3 regions of the Phenylobacterium sp. GW823-FHT02A09 genome follow, and region 1 is predicted to be linked to each of the others. Evidence: predicted binding sites of a transcription regulator. Region 1 holds the regulator's gene; each other region holds the start of a gene.
What was found. The regulator LexA, encoded in region 1, represses DNA repair genes until DNA is damaged. The targets are predictions, from matches to a motif close to ATGTTCNCNANNTGTTCT.
Positions count from the first base shown of each region.

Region 2: AC1Q87_RS12425 (ImuA family protein) is a predicted target of LexA. The motif match lies at 1,989-2,006, and genes of this name have one in related genera.
Region 3: uvrA (excinuclease ABC subunit UvrA) is a predicted target of LexA. The motif match lies at 2,353-2,370, and genes of this name have one in related genera.

Region 1 is NZ_JBXAJZ010000001.1:594,749-599,170, forward strand. It holds gene gltX (glutamate--tRNA ligase) at 1-458, opposite strand, end outside; gene AC1Q87_RS03095 (ComEC/Rec2 family competence protein) at 580-2,622, shown strand; gene lexA (transcriptional repressor LexA) at 2,628-3,323, opposite strand; gene trpC (indole-3-glycerol phosphate synthase TrpC) at 3,456-4,244, opposite strand; gene trpD (anthranilate phosphoribosyltransferase) at 4,241-4,422, opposite strand, start outside.
Region 2 is NZ_JBXAJZ010000002.1:1,046,923-1,051,344, forward strand. It holds gene AC1Q87_RS12405 (MmcQ/YjbR family DNA-binding protein) at 1-162, shown strand, start outside; gene AC1Q87_RS12410 (hypothetical protein) at 159-509, shown strand; gene AC1Q87_RS12415 (MoaD/ThiS family protein) at 506-769, opposite strand; gene AC1Q87_RS12420 (WD40/YVTN/BNR-like repeat-containing protein) at 769-1,893, opposite strand; gene AC1Q87_RS12425 (ImuA family protein) at 2,023-2,805, shown strand; gene AC1Q87_RS12430 (DUF6504 family protein) at 2,972-4,405, shown strand; gene AC1Q87_RS12435 (error-prone DNA polymerase) at 4,402-4,422, shown strand, end outside.
Region 3 is NZ_JBXAJZ010000001.1:1,140,787-1,145,208, reverse strand. It holds gene uvrA (excinuclease ABC subunit UvrA) at 1-2,271, opposite strand, end outside; gene AC1Q87_RS05680 (hypothetical protein) at 2,517-2,723, shown strand; gene AC1Q87_RS05675 (hypothetical protein) at 2,720-2,941, shown strand; gene AC1Q87_RS05670 (N-acyl-D-amino-acid deacylase family protein) at 2,929-4,422, shown strand, end outside.

The DNA.
Region 1 (4,422 bases):
GTCTCGCCTTCGAGCGGGCTCTTCAAGCGCACGACGTAGGGCTGGGCCTCGTCGTAGTTGCCGGCGTCGGTGCGGTCGCGCCACGGCGAGCGGATCACGCGGCCCTCGGCGCGCGCAGCTTCGCGCTCGATCTCAAGCTCCGCGGGGGTCATGTAGCAGCGGTAGGCGCCGCCACGGGCCAGCATCTCGGCCACGACTTCGCGGTGGCGATCGGCGCGCGCGAACTGGAACACCGGCGCGGCGTCGGGCTTCAGCCCCAGCCAGTCGAGGCCGTCGAAAATGACCTTCACCGCGGCTTCGGTCGAACGCTCGCGGTCGGTGTCCTCGATGCGCAGCAGGAACTGGCCGCCGGTGTGCTTTGCATAAAGCCAGTTGAAAAGCGCCGTCCGGGCCGTGCCAATGTGCATGGAGCCGGTGGGCGAGGGGGCGATCCGGGTGACGACGGGACGGTCGGACATCGAGATTGAAGCTATGTCTGCAGCAGGCGCGCCTGACGTGCGCGCGGCGCCTCTTAACACGCCCTTTTCGCCACGTCCTAGCCTTCGCCGCATCGCAACATGGTTTGTCGATCAAGCCTCCGTGCAACCGATCAGTCTCTGGACGCCCGTCGCGTTCGGCGCCGGGGCCGCAATCAATCTGGCGCTCCCATCCGAACCGCTGGCGTTGGTGGCCTATGGGCTGCTGGCGGCGGCCGCGCTGATCCTGGCGGGCGTATCGCGCCTGACGCTCGGCCGGCCGGCGGTCGTGCTGCTCGTACTGACGGCGTTCGCGCTGGGCGGATTCGCCGCGGCCAAGCTTCGCACCCAAGCGGTTCGGGCGCCGATCGCGCCGGCTGGAGGCGGTGTGCGGCTGATCGAGGGATTCGTCGTCGATGTGGCGAGCCCGGGCCAGGGCGGGCCGCGGCTGCTCATCGCGCCGATCCGTATCAGCGGCCTGGCGCCGGAGGAAACGCCGATCCGGATTCGCGTGACGTTGCGCGACGACGATATTCTGCCGGCGCCTGGCTCCGCGATCTCGCTGAAGGGCATGGTCAATGCGCCGCCGCCGCCCGCCAGCCCCGGGTCCTACGACTTCGCCCGCGACGCGTTCTTCGACGGCGTCGGCGGCGTCGGATTTGCGCTGACGTCGGTCGAGCCGATCGCCGCAGCGCCGCCGCCGTGGCGTCTCGCCTTGGAGATGAAGGTCAACGCGATCCGCTGGGCGCTGGCCCAGCGGATCGTCGAGGAGATGGGCGTCGAGAGCGGCGGCCTGGCGGCGGCGATGATCAGCGGTCACGAGGCATTCGTGCCGAAGGAGCAGGTCGAGGATCTGCGCGCATCGGGCCTGGCGCACATCATCTCGATCTCGGGCCTGCACATGGCGATCGTCGGCGGCTTCACTTTCGCGGCGGTGCGTCTGGGAATCGCGGCCTGGCCGTGGGCTGCGTTGCGCGTGTCGTCCAAGAAGGTGGCGGCGGCCGCGGGCCTGTCCGCCGTCACGCTCTATCTGGTGATCTCCGGCGCGCCGGCGCCGGCCGAGCGGGCGGCGATCACCGCCGGCGCGGCGTTCCTGGCGATCCTCGTCGATCGACGCGCGATCAGCCTGCACACCCTGGCGATCGCCGCCCTGGTGATCATGGCGCTGCAGCCTGAAGCGGTGGCCGCCCCGGGCTTTCAGATGTCGTTCGCGGCGACGGCCGCGCTCGTCGCGCTGGCCGAGGCCTGGCCAAGGCCGCCGACCGAAATCAACACGCCCTGGCCGATCCGCGTGGTGCAGGCGCTCGGCGTGTGGACCGCGGCCAGCATCGGCGCGAGCTTCGTGGCGGGATTGGCGACCGGGCCGTTCGCCATGCAGCACTTCAACCGGGTCTCGACTTTCGGCCTGGTCGCCAACCTGCTGACCGCGCCGATCACCTCGTTCCTGATGATGCCTGCCCTGGCGATCGGGGCGGTGCTCGCGCCGCTGGGATTGGGCGGCCTCCCTCTGGCGGCGGCCGGCCTGGCCATCGACACCATGAACATGATCGCTTCGTGGGTCGCGGGGATGCCCGGCAGCCAGCGGATCTTCGCGAGCGCGCCGGCCTGGACCCTGCCGGCGGCGTTCGTCGGGGTGCTGTGGCTATGTCTGTGGAAGGGGCCGTTGCGCTGGTTGGGGCTGCCGCTGGCGCTGGCCGTATGGCTCTGTCCGCGGCCGCCTGCGCCGGACGCGTGGATCTCCGCCGATGGTTCGGCGGTCGCCGTGAGGCGTGGCGACGAGGCGGTGTTGCTACGTCCCGACGCCAAGCTGTTCGCCGCCGAACTCTGGTCGCGGCGGCGGGGTCTGACGGTGGCGGACGCCGACGCTCGCGATGGCGGCTATGACTGCGACCGCTGGTCCTGCGCGCCGCTGCAGGCGAGCAAGGACGCGCGCATCGCTGCGATCTTCACGCGCCGGGCCTCGACGATCGAAAAGAAGCAGCCGTTGTTCTGCCAGTGGGCTGAGATCGTCGTTATCCGCGGTCAGGCGCCGCCCTGTCCGAAGGCGCTCACCCTCACCGACGCCGACTTCCAACGCGGAGGATCGGCCGAACTCTATCGGACGGCCGATGGCTGGCGGATCGTCTGGGCGCAGGACCTGCGCGGCCAGCGGCCCTGGAGCCGCTGACGCCGTCAGTGGTAGCGGCGAATCAGGCCGACGAGACGGCCCTGCACCTGCACCTGATCGGGACCGAAGATGCGGGTCTCGTAGGCCGGGTTCGAGGCCTCCAGGGCGATCGACGCGCCCTTCTTGCGCAGGCGCTTGAGGGTGGCTTCCTCGCCCATCACCAGGGCGACGACGATGTCGCCGGAATTGGCGGTGTCGGTCTTGCGGATCACCACATAGTCGCCGTCGAGGATGCCGGCGTTGATCATCGAGTCGCCGGCGATCTCGAGCACGAAGTGCTCGCCGGCGCCGAGGATGGTCTCCGGCACCGGGATCCGGTCGCGTTCCTGCTGGATCGCCTCGATCGGCGTACCGGCGGCGATGCGGCCGAGGATCGGCAGTTCGCGGGTGTCGTTGGCGATCGGCATCACCGGAGCGTCGCCGGCGCCTTCGACCAACTGCGGCTTGAACGGCGAGCGGCCCTTGGGCGGGGCCGCGGTGGTCGCCTGCTGCGGCAGCTTGACGACTTCGAGCGCGCGGGCCCGGTGCGGCAGGCGGCGCAGGAAGCCGCGCTCCTCGAGCGCCGTGATCAGCCGGTGAATGCCCGACTTGGAGGCCAGGTCCAGCGCCTCCTTCATCTCGTCGAAGGACGGCGAGACCCCGGTTTCCTTGATCCGCTCATGGATAAACATGAGAAGTTCGTGTTGCTTACGGGTGAGCATGGCTGTCGAGCCCTTGAGAACAAAGCGCTAACGTCACGAATGTTCTCTAGGTGTTCTGGGTTAATGTCAAGTTACCGTGGAGCCTTTGAAAAGCTAGGCTTTTTCGATCGCTTGAAGGGGCCGGAGCCCGACTCAGCCGAGCAGGGCGCGGGTCGCTGCGGCGACGTCGGCCTGCCGCATGAGGCTTTCGCCGACCAGCATCGCGCTCGCGCCGCAGCGTTCCAGCCGGGTGACGTCCAGTGGCGTGAAGATGCCGCTCTCAGTGACCAGCAGGGCGTTGTCGGGCGTGGCGTCGGCCAGCCGCTCGGTGATGGCGAGATCGGTCTCGAAGGTGCGCAGATTGCGGTTGTTCACGCCGACCAGGGTCGCGCCGAGCTTGCCGGCGCGGACCATCTCGTCCTCGTCGTGGACCTCGACCAGCGCGTCCATGCCCAGGCGGGCGGCTTCCGACATCAGGTCGGCGGCGAGCGCGTCGTCGACCATGGCCATGATCACCAGGATCGCGTCGGCGCCCAAGCCGCGGGCCTCGACGACCTGCCAGGGATCGACCAGGAATTCCTTGCGCAGGGCGGGCAGGGCGACAGCGTCGCGCGCGGCGGCCAGGAACGCGTCCGCGCCCTGGAAGCTCGGTCCGTCGGTCAGCACCGACAGGCAGGCCGCGCCGCCGGCCTCGTAGGCCTTGGCCAGCGCCGGCGGATCGAAGTCCTCGCGGATCAGGCCCTTGGACGGCGAGGCCTTCTTGATCTCGGCGATCAGCGCCAGCTTGCCGGGCGAGTGGGCGCGCTCGAGCGCGGCGCGGAAGCCGCGCGGCGCAGAGGCGGCCTGGGCGGCGGCTTCGAGGTCGGCCAGGGTCCGCTGGGCTTTCCGCTCGGCGACTTCCTCGCGCTTGTAGGCGGCGATCTTGTCGAGGATGTCGCTCATGGCGCGGTCACCTCGACCAGCTTGTCCAAGGCGGCCTTGGCGCGGCCGTCGTCGATGATCTGGCCGGCCAGTTCGACGCCTTCGCGCAGCGTCTCGACCTGTTCGCCGACCAGAAAGGCGGCGGCGGCGTTCAGCAGCACGATGTTGCGATATGCGCCCTGGGCGCCGTCCAGCAGTT
Region 2 (4,422 bases), on a different contig from region 1:
TTCGTTCGCGAGGCCAGGGGCTGGTACAAGCAGCACGACTGGGTCACCGCCGACTTCGGTCCTGACGACGACATCCTGGCCGAACTTGAGACGCTCAAGGCCTGGCTCAAGCAGAGCTACACCGCGGTCGCCCCTCAGAAGCTGAGCCGGCAGACCCCATGAGCCGAGAGAAGTACACGCGCCCCGTGCCCGGCGGCCGGGGCCTCTGGTGGACCGACCGGCTGTGGGCGCTGAGCGCCGGCCTGCCGGTGGAGCAGGTGAAGCTCGCCGACATCGCCGAGTTCGACATCGACTGCTGGTTCCAGGAGCGCCACGTTCCCACGGTCCGCAAGGTGGCCGAGCACGCGCAGCGGATCTTCGACGCCGATCTCGCCTATCCGGTGATCCTCTGCGCCGACGGCCGGCTGATGGACGGCGGCCATCGCCTCGCCAAGGCCTGGATGGAGGGCCGCGAGGAGATCGCGGCGGTGCGCTTTCCGGTCACTCCGGAGCCTGACGAGATTCTCTAGCCGCCGGACAGCGCCCCGAAGATCAGCACCTCGTCGGCGTCGCCCACCGCCTGGTCGATGTCCTTGGCGCGGTCGCCGTTCTTGAAGATGCGCATGTGGCGGCGGATGCGGTCCTGCTCGTCGATCACCCGGAACTTCAGACCGGGAAAGCGCCGGTCGAGGTCGTCGAGCACCTGGGCGATGCTGCCGCCTTCCGCCGCCAGCCGGCTGGCGCCTTCGGTGTAGGAGGTGAGCTGCGAGGGGATGAACACCTGAACCATCAGAGCGGCGCCGCCACCACGGAATAGATTTCCGGCAGGTGCCGGGCGATCGGCCGCCAGCCTTCGCCCTCGTCGTCGCTCATCCAGACCTCGCCGTTGGTGGCGCCCAGATAGAGCCCGACCGGATCGTTGGCGTCGGCGCAGAAGGCCTGTCGCTTGACGGTGAACCAGCCCTGCTCGGTGGGGAACCCCTGATCCTGGCGTTGCCAGCTCTGGCCGGCGTCGCGGGTGCGATAGGCGGCGGGCCGCCCGCCTGGACTGGTGCGCGGCCAGACCTCGGTGCCGTCCATCGGAAACACCCAGGCGCTGTCGGCGTCGCGCGGGTGCGGGACGATGGTGAAGCCGATGTCGCCGATCTCCTGGGGCATGGCCTGGCCGATCCGGTCCCAACGCTCGGCCGGGCGGTCGAGGCGATAGATGCCGCAGTGGTTCTGCTGCCAGATGCGGTCGGGCATGGTCGGGGCCAAGGCGATATAGTGCGCGTCCTGGCCGTACTCCGGATAGGGGTCGGGAAAGAAGTTGGCTTCGACGCCCTGGTTCAGCGGCTTCCAGCTCGCGGCCTGGTCGAGGCTTTCGAACACGCCGCCGGTCGAGGTGGCGATGTACATGTGGCGCGCATCGCGCGGATCGATCTGGATCTGGTTGAGCAGCGCCCCGTCGGGCGTGCCGCCGTCGGCCGGGCACCAGTCCCAGTATTTCGGATGGTCGTTGAAGCCGGCGACGCTGTCCCAGGTCGCCCCGCCGTCGGCGCTGCGGAACAGGCCGGGCGGCGAGGCGCCGGCCCACCAGACACCCGGCTCGCCGGCATGACCCGGCTCCAGCCAGAATGCATGGTCGACCGAGCGCGCCGGTCCGTCGCCCTCGACCTTGGGAAAGGCGGGCGGTCGCTGCGCCTCTATCCAGGTCGCGCCATCGTCCGTGGAGCGGAAGATCGTCGGGCCAAGATGGCCGGTCGAGGCGGCCATCAGCAGGGTCTTTCCGTCGCGCGGATCGAGCACCAGGTGGTTGACGATGTGGCCGAGGAAGATCGGACCCTGCACCGACCACGTCCGTCGCGCGGCGTCGCTGCGATAAATCCAGGCGCCCTTGCGGGTGCCGACGAGAAGCTGAACTGCGGCCGACATCTGGACCTCCCGTTCGTCTCTTTGCGGCGAGCATAGCACCCGCTTGCGGCCTGCGGCGCCACCGGGAGGTGCTTGACTCTCTCGTCGCCGAAACTAGAACAAAAGTAGAACTTCGGAGAACGAAAAGCCATGTCCGGTTTTCGCGACAGCCGCCTGGCGGCTCTCAAGGCGAAGATCGCCGCCCTCGAGGCGGGCGGCCGGGCGGACTCCGAATCCCTGCCTTTCGGGGCGGGTGCGATCGATGCCTGCCTACCGGGCGGCGGGCTGCCGCTGGGCCAGTGGCACGAGCTGCTCGGGGCCGGGATGGAGACCGAGCTCGGCGCATGCCCGGCCGCGTTCGCCGCCCTGGCCGCCGCACCGCTGGCCCGCCGCGGACAGGCGGTGTGGATCCTGCGGCGGGACGATCTCTTCGCCCCTGGCCTGGTCGGGCTCGGCTTTCCGGCCGAGCGGCTGATCCAGGTCTGCGCCCGCGACGAGGACGAAGCCCTGGCGGTGGCCGAGGACGCGCTGTCGACCCTCGGCGTGGCCGCCGTCTTCGCCGAGGTGGAGGGGGTGGACCTGACCGCCGGCCGACGGCTGCAGCTGGCCTGTGAAAAGCATGGGGCCACCGGCTTCATGATCCGCCGCCGGCCCTATGGCGGGCAGGCGCGCAGGGAGACTGCGGGCTCGGCCGCCGCCACCCGCTGGAAGATCACGCCTGCGCCCAGCGAACCTGGGCCAGGAGAATTCGGCCTCGGCCCGCCGCGTTGGCGGGTCGAACTGGAGCGCTGCCGGGGCGGGCGGACCGGCGCGTGGCTGATGGAAGCCGAGGCCGCATACACCTGGGAGGCCGAGAATGGCCCGCATCCTCTGCGTCTGGTCGCCGAACTGGGCGATCGCCAACTGGCGCCGGCGGAACGTCTCGCAAGTTGATGGGCGACGCCCAGGTCCTCCTCCTCTGGGGGAGGTGGATCGGCGCGAAGCGACGAGACGGAGGGGGACTTCTCTCAAGTCGGAGGAGTCAAAGTCCCCCTCAGTCAGCCATACGGCTGACAGCTCCCCCAGAGGGGGAGCATCTGAGGCCCCCCGGCCCTTCGCCCTGGTCGAAACCGTCAAGGGCGCCCGGCGGCTGGCGGCGGCGGACAAGGCCGCCAGGGCGCTCGGCCTGTTTCCGGGACAGAAGGCGACCGACGCCATGGCGCTGGTTCCCGATCTGGTCGTCGCCGAGAGCGAGCCGGAGGCCGACGCCGCGGCCCTGACGGCCCTGGCCGACTGGTCTGTGCGCTATTCACCGGCCGTAGCCGAGGATGCGCCGGACGGCCTCTTCCTCGACATCAGCGGCGTTGCCCACCTGTGGGGCGGCGAGGCGCAGCTGCTCGCCGACTATCGCGCCCGGCTGGGGGGCAATGGGATCTTCGTGCGCGGCGCGGTCGCCGACACGCCCGGCGCGGCCTGGGCGCTGGCTCACTACGGCCAGGGGGCGGAGATCATCGCGCCGCCGAACGGCCAGGCCGACCTGCTGGCCTATCTGCCGCCGGCCGCCCTGCGGCTGGAGCCGGCGGCGGCGGCGCAGATGGAGCGGCTGGGCCTGCGGTTGCTGCTGCAGATCCTGGGCCTGCCGCGCGCGCCGCTGGCCCGCCGCTTCGGCCAGCAGACCCTGGTGCGGATCGACCAGGCCATGGGCCGCGCCGAGGAGGCGTTGAGCTTCCGCCGCCCGCCGCATCCCTGGTTCGCGCGGCTGGCCTTCTTCGAGCCGATCAGCGCCCTGGAGGACCTGCAGCGGGTGACCCGCGACGTCGCCGCCAAGCTGTGCGCGCGCCTGGAGCAGGAAGGGCGGGGCGCGCGCCGCTTCCGCCTCGTCTTCCACCGCCTCGACGGGCGAGCCTTGCCGCTGGAGATCGGGATGGCGCTCGCCGCCCGCGACCCGGCCCGGATCGCCAAGCTGCTGGCGCCCAAGCTGGAGACCATCGACCCCGGCTTCGGGATCGACGTGGTCACGCTTGAGGCCGAGGCGGTGGAAGCGGTGTCCGGCCGCCAGGTCCGGCTGGACGCCCGCGCCGAACCGGCGATCGAGGAGGGGCTGGGGCCGTTGGTCGACCGGCTGAGCAACCGCCTGGGCGGTGAGCGGGTCTGGAAGACCGCGCCGGTGCAGAGCCACGTGCCGGAACTGTCGGCGCGCCCGGCCGCGCCGCTGGCCGCGGTGCCGCCGCGGGCCTGGAGCCCGGAAGCGCCGCGGCCGCTGCGGTTGTTCCGCCAGCCCGAACCTCTGGACCTGGTCATGGCCCTGACCCCCGACGACCCGCCGCGGCAGTTCCAGTGGCGCAAGCGCCTGCACCGGGTGGCCCGCGCTGAAGGGCCCGAGCGCATCGGCGAGGAATGGTGGCGCGGCGACATCAATGACGTCAGCGTCAGTCACGTCCGCGACTACTACCGGGTCGAGGACCAGGACGGCGCGCGGTTCTGGGTCTATCGCGAAGGCCTCTACGAAGACGGCGTCCCGGCCCGCTGGTGGCTGCACGGGGTGTTCGGATGACCCGCTACGCCGAACTC
Region 3 (4,422 bases), 550 kb from region 1:
CAGCCCGTCGCCCTGGCAGGCTTCGCAGCGCCCGCCCTTGACGTTGAAGCTGAACCGGCCCGGGCCGTAGCCGCGGGCCTTGGACTCCGGCAGGCCCGCGAACCAGTCGCGGATCGGCTGGAAGGCGCCGGTATAGGTCGCCGGGTTCGAGCGCGGCGTGCGCCCGATCGGCGACTGGTCGATGTCGATGACCTTGTCGAAGTTCTCCAACCCCTCGATCTTGTCGTGCGGGGCCGGGGCGTCCGAGGCGTTGTGCAGCCGGCGGGCGGCGGCCTTGTAGAGCGTCTCGATCGTGAAGGTCGACTTGCCGCCGCCGGACACGCCGGTGATGCAGGTGAAGGTCCCGACCGGGATCTCCGCCGTCACGTTCTTCAGGTTGTTGCCGGTGGCCCCGACGACGCGCAGCACCTTCTTCTTCGAGATCGGCCGCCGGTCCTCCGGAATCTCGATCTCGCGCGCGCCGGACAGGTACTGGCCGGTGATGCTGTTGGGATTGTCCATGACCTGCTGGGGCGTGCCCTCGGCCACCACCTCGCCGCCATGGACGCCGGCGGCCGGGCCCATGTCGATGACGTAGTCGGCGGTCATGATCGCCTCCTCGTCGTGCTCGACCACCAGCACCGAATTGCCGAGGTCGCGCAGGCCTTTCAGGCTCTCCAGCAGCCGGGTGTTGTCGCGCTGGTGCAGGCCGATCGACGGCTCGTCCAGCACGTAGAGCACGCCGGTCAGGCCCGAGCCGATCTGGCTGGCCAGCCGGATGCGCTGGCTCTCGCCGCCTGACAGCGTGCCCGAGGCGCGGCTCATGTTCAGGTAGTCGAGCCCGACATTGACCAGGAACCGCAAGCGGTCGTTGATTTCCTTCAAGATCCGCCGCGCGATCTCCATCTGCTTTTCGGTCAGATGGTTGTCGAGGTCGGTAAACCACTCGCCGGCATGCTTGATCGACAGGCGGCTGACCTCGCCGATGTGCTTGCCGTCGATCTTCACGGCCAGGGCTTCGGGCTTCAGACGATAGCCGTTGCAGGCCTCGCAGGGCGTCTCGGACTGGTAGCGGCCCAGTTCCTCGCGCACCCAGGACGAATCCGTCTCGCGCCAGCGGCGCTCCAGGTTCGGCAGCACGCCCTCGAAGGTCTTGTTGACCTCGTACTTCCGGGCGTTGTCGTCATAGACGAACTTGATCTTCTCGCTGCCCGATCCGTACAGCACCACGGTCTTGGCGCCCTCGGGCAGCTTCCACCACGGCATGTCCATCGAGAAGCCGTAGTGCGCCGCCAGCGCCTGCAGGGTTTGGGTGTAGAGCGGCGAAGGTCCCTTCGCCCACGGCGCGATCGCGCCCTTGTGCAGGGTCTTGTCCTTGTCGGGCGTGATCAGGTCCGCGTCGAAGGCCAGCTTGGCCCCCAGGCCGTCGCAGACCGGGCAGGCGCCGTAGGGATTGTTGAACGAGAACAGCCGCGGCTCGATCTCGCTGATCGTGAAGCCGGAGACCGGGCAGGCGAACTTCTCCGAGAAGATCAGCCGCCGCGGCTCGGCCTCGCCCTCGGCCGTATCGGCCCACTCGGCGGTGGCGATGCCGTCGGCCAGCCGCAGCGCGGTCTCCAGGCTGTCGGCGTAGCGGGTCTCCATGCCGCCCTTGGTGACCAGGCGGTCCACGACGACGTCGATGTCGTGCTTGAACTTCTTGTCGAGCGCCGGGGCGTCCTCGATCGGATAGAATTCGCCGTCGATCTTCAGCCGCTGGAAGCCGGCCTTCTGCCACTCGGCGATTTCCTTGCGGTACTCGCCCTTGCGGCCGCGCACCACCGGGGCCAGCAGGTAGATCCGCTCGCCGTCGGGCAGGGCGGTCAGCTTGTCGACCATCTGGCTGACGGTCTGGCTCTCGATCGGCAGACCAGTGGCCGGCGAGTACGGAACCCCGACCCGCGCCCACAGCAGGCGCATGTAGTCGTGGATCTCGGTCACCGTGCCGACGGTCGAGCGCGGGTTGCGGCTGGTGGTCTTCTGCTCGATCGAGATGGCCGGCGACAGCCCCTCGATCAGGTCCACGTCCGGCTTGCTCATCAGCTCGAGGAACTGGCGCGCATAGGCCGAGAGGCTCTCGACATAGCGGCGCTGGCCCTCGGCGTAGATCGTATCGAACGCCAGCGAGCTCTTGCCTGAGCCGGAAAGCCCGGTCAACACGACGAGTTCGCCGCGCGGGATGTCCACGCTGACGTCTTTCAGATTGTGCTCGCGGGCGCCGCGGACACGGATGAAATTGAGCTGTTCGGCCATGTTTTTCCGGAAAACGCTTGCAGCCGCCGATGCCCTCAGCGGCTCCCGTCCAATGTAGTTCCGAGACTCACCGATAACACGGGAACATTGAGGGAACAAACCCGCTGCGGCGATATCACCGGCAGGTTCTAGCGCGCGGACCGCACAAACCTGTCAGCAGTCTTGTCAGCAGCCCCGAGAAATCCGCTCGACTTACGCGGCGGAGGGCCGAGCACGCTTTCGTCCAACAAGACCGGAGGAAGCCCATGGATCTCACCATACAGCGGCGCTTCGTGACCCCGATGGCCGGCGAGAGCGTGCAGGACATCGCCGCCCGCGCCCTGCCGGACGAACCGCTGGACAGCGCCGTCGACCAGATCCGCAGCTGGAACCTGCACATCTTCGCCATGCGCAAGCCGGCCGGGCTGATCCTCGGCAGCGACGTGGTGTTCGTGGAGCCGCCGCGGCGATGAGCGCCGAGGCCGTGATCGCCGGAGCGGAGATCGCCGCCGGCCATGACGGATCGGCCGAACTGGTGCTGCGCCTGCGCTATCCCAACGGGGGTGTGGGCGTGGTGGTGCTGGAGGCCGACAAGGGCCTGAAACTCATGGCCGCCTGCGGGGCGGCGCACCTGGACGAGCTGGCCGGGCATTCCTGGCGCAAGCTGCTGGAGGGAACATGTTCGACGTGATCGTGCGTAACGGGCTCGTGGTCGACGGGTCCGGCGAAACGGCCTTCAAGGGCGACGTGGCGGTGAAGGACGGCCTGATCGCCGCGGTCGGCGAGGTGTCCGGTCCGGCCCGGCGCGAGATCGACGCCGGCGGGCGGGTCATCGCCCCAGGCTTCATCGATCCGCATACGCATTTCGACGTCCAGCTGCTGTGGGACGGCGCGGCGCGGCCGGCCCTGGAGCACGGGGTCACCTGCATCGTCCCGGGCAACTGCTCGCTGTCGCTGGCCCCGCTCAAGGCCGCCGACCGGCCCAAGGTCGTGGGCATGTTCCAGCAGATCGAGGAGATGCCGCCCGAGGCCTTCACCCAGGCCTTCGACTGGAGCTGGGAGGACTTCGCCGGCTACCGCGACGCCATCGCCCGCAACCTGTCGATCAATGTCGCGCCGCTGGTCGGCCACAGCGTCATCCGCCTGTGGGTGATGGGCGAAGCGGCCCAGCAGCGGACGGCGACGGCTGAAGAGGTCGTCGCGATGCAGGCCGTCCTGCGCGAGTGCCTGGAGGCCGGCGCGGTCGGCCTCTCGACCAGCTTCGTCGATCTGGACGAGCACGGCCGCCCGGTGCCCAGCCGCTTCGCCGACTTCGCCGAACTGGACGCCTTGTCGGCCGTGCTGGGCGAGTTCGGGCGCATGCTCCAGTGCGTGCCGGAGTTCTACGACGTCGACATCACCATCGCGCGCATCGACCAGCTCTCCGAGCTGTCGCTCAAGCACGGGATTCCGACCACCTTCTCGCCGGTGTTCGACAACACCTCGACCCCGGACAACGCCCCGCGGATCCTGGCCCGCGTCGAGGAGCAGTTCGCGCGCGGCGCGCGGGTCTGGCCGCAGATGCAGACCCGGCCGATCGACATCAGCTTCTCGCTGCTGCGGCCCAGCCTGTTCTTCGCGCGGCTGCCGCGCTGGGTGCGGGTGCTGCGCCAGCCGCTGGAGGCGCGGCTGCACTCGCTGATCGATTCCGAGACGGTCGCCAAGATGGTCGAGGACCTCGGTCCCGACGGCGGCCAGCGGATGATGGGCGGCCTGATCGTCCGCGGCGGCGACGCCGCGCCAGCGGAGATGGTCGGCCGCACCCTGGGCGAGATCGCCGCCGAGCGCGGCCAGGTTCCGGCCCAGGCGCTGATCGACATCTCGCTGGCCCACGGCCTGGACGTCGCCTTCCTGGCCGCCGACATGGGCCACGAGGCCACCGATCGCATCGGCCCGATGCTCGCCCACCCGCTGGTCCACATCGGCGCCAGCGACGGCGGCGCCCACATCGCCTCGTTCTCGACCTACGGCGATACCGGCTATCTGTTCAGCGAGTTCGTCCGCAAGGGGCTGATGAGCCTTGAGCATGCGGTCCGCAAGATCACCGCCGAGACCGCCGACATCTGGGGTCTGAAGGGCCGCGGGCGGCTGACGCCGGGCCACGCCGCCGACATCGTGGTCTTCGACCCGCAG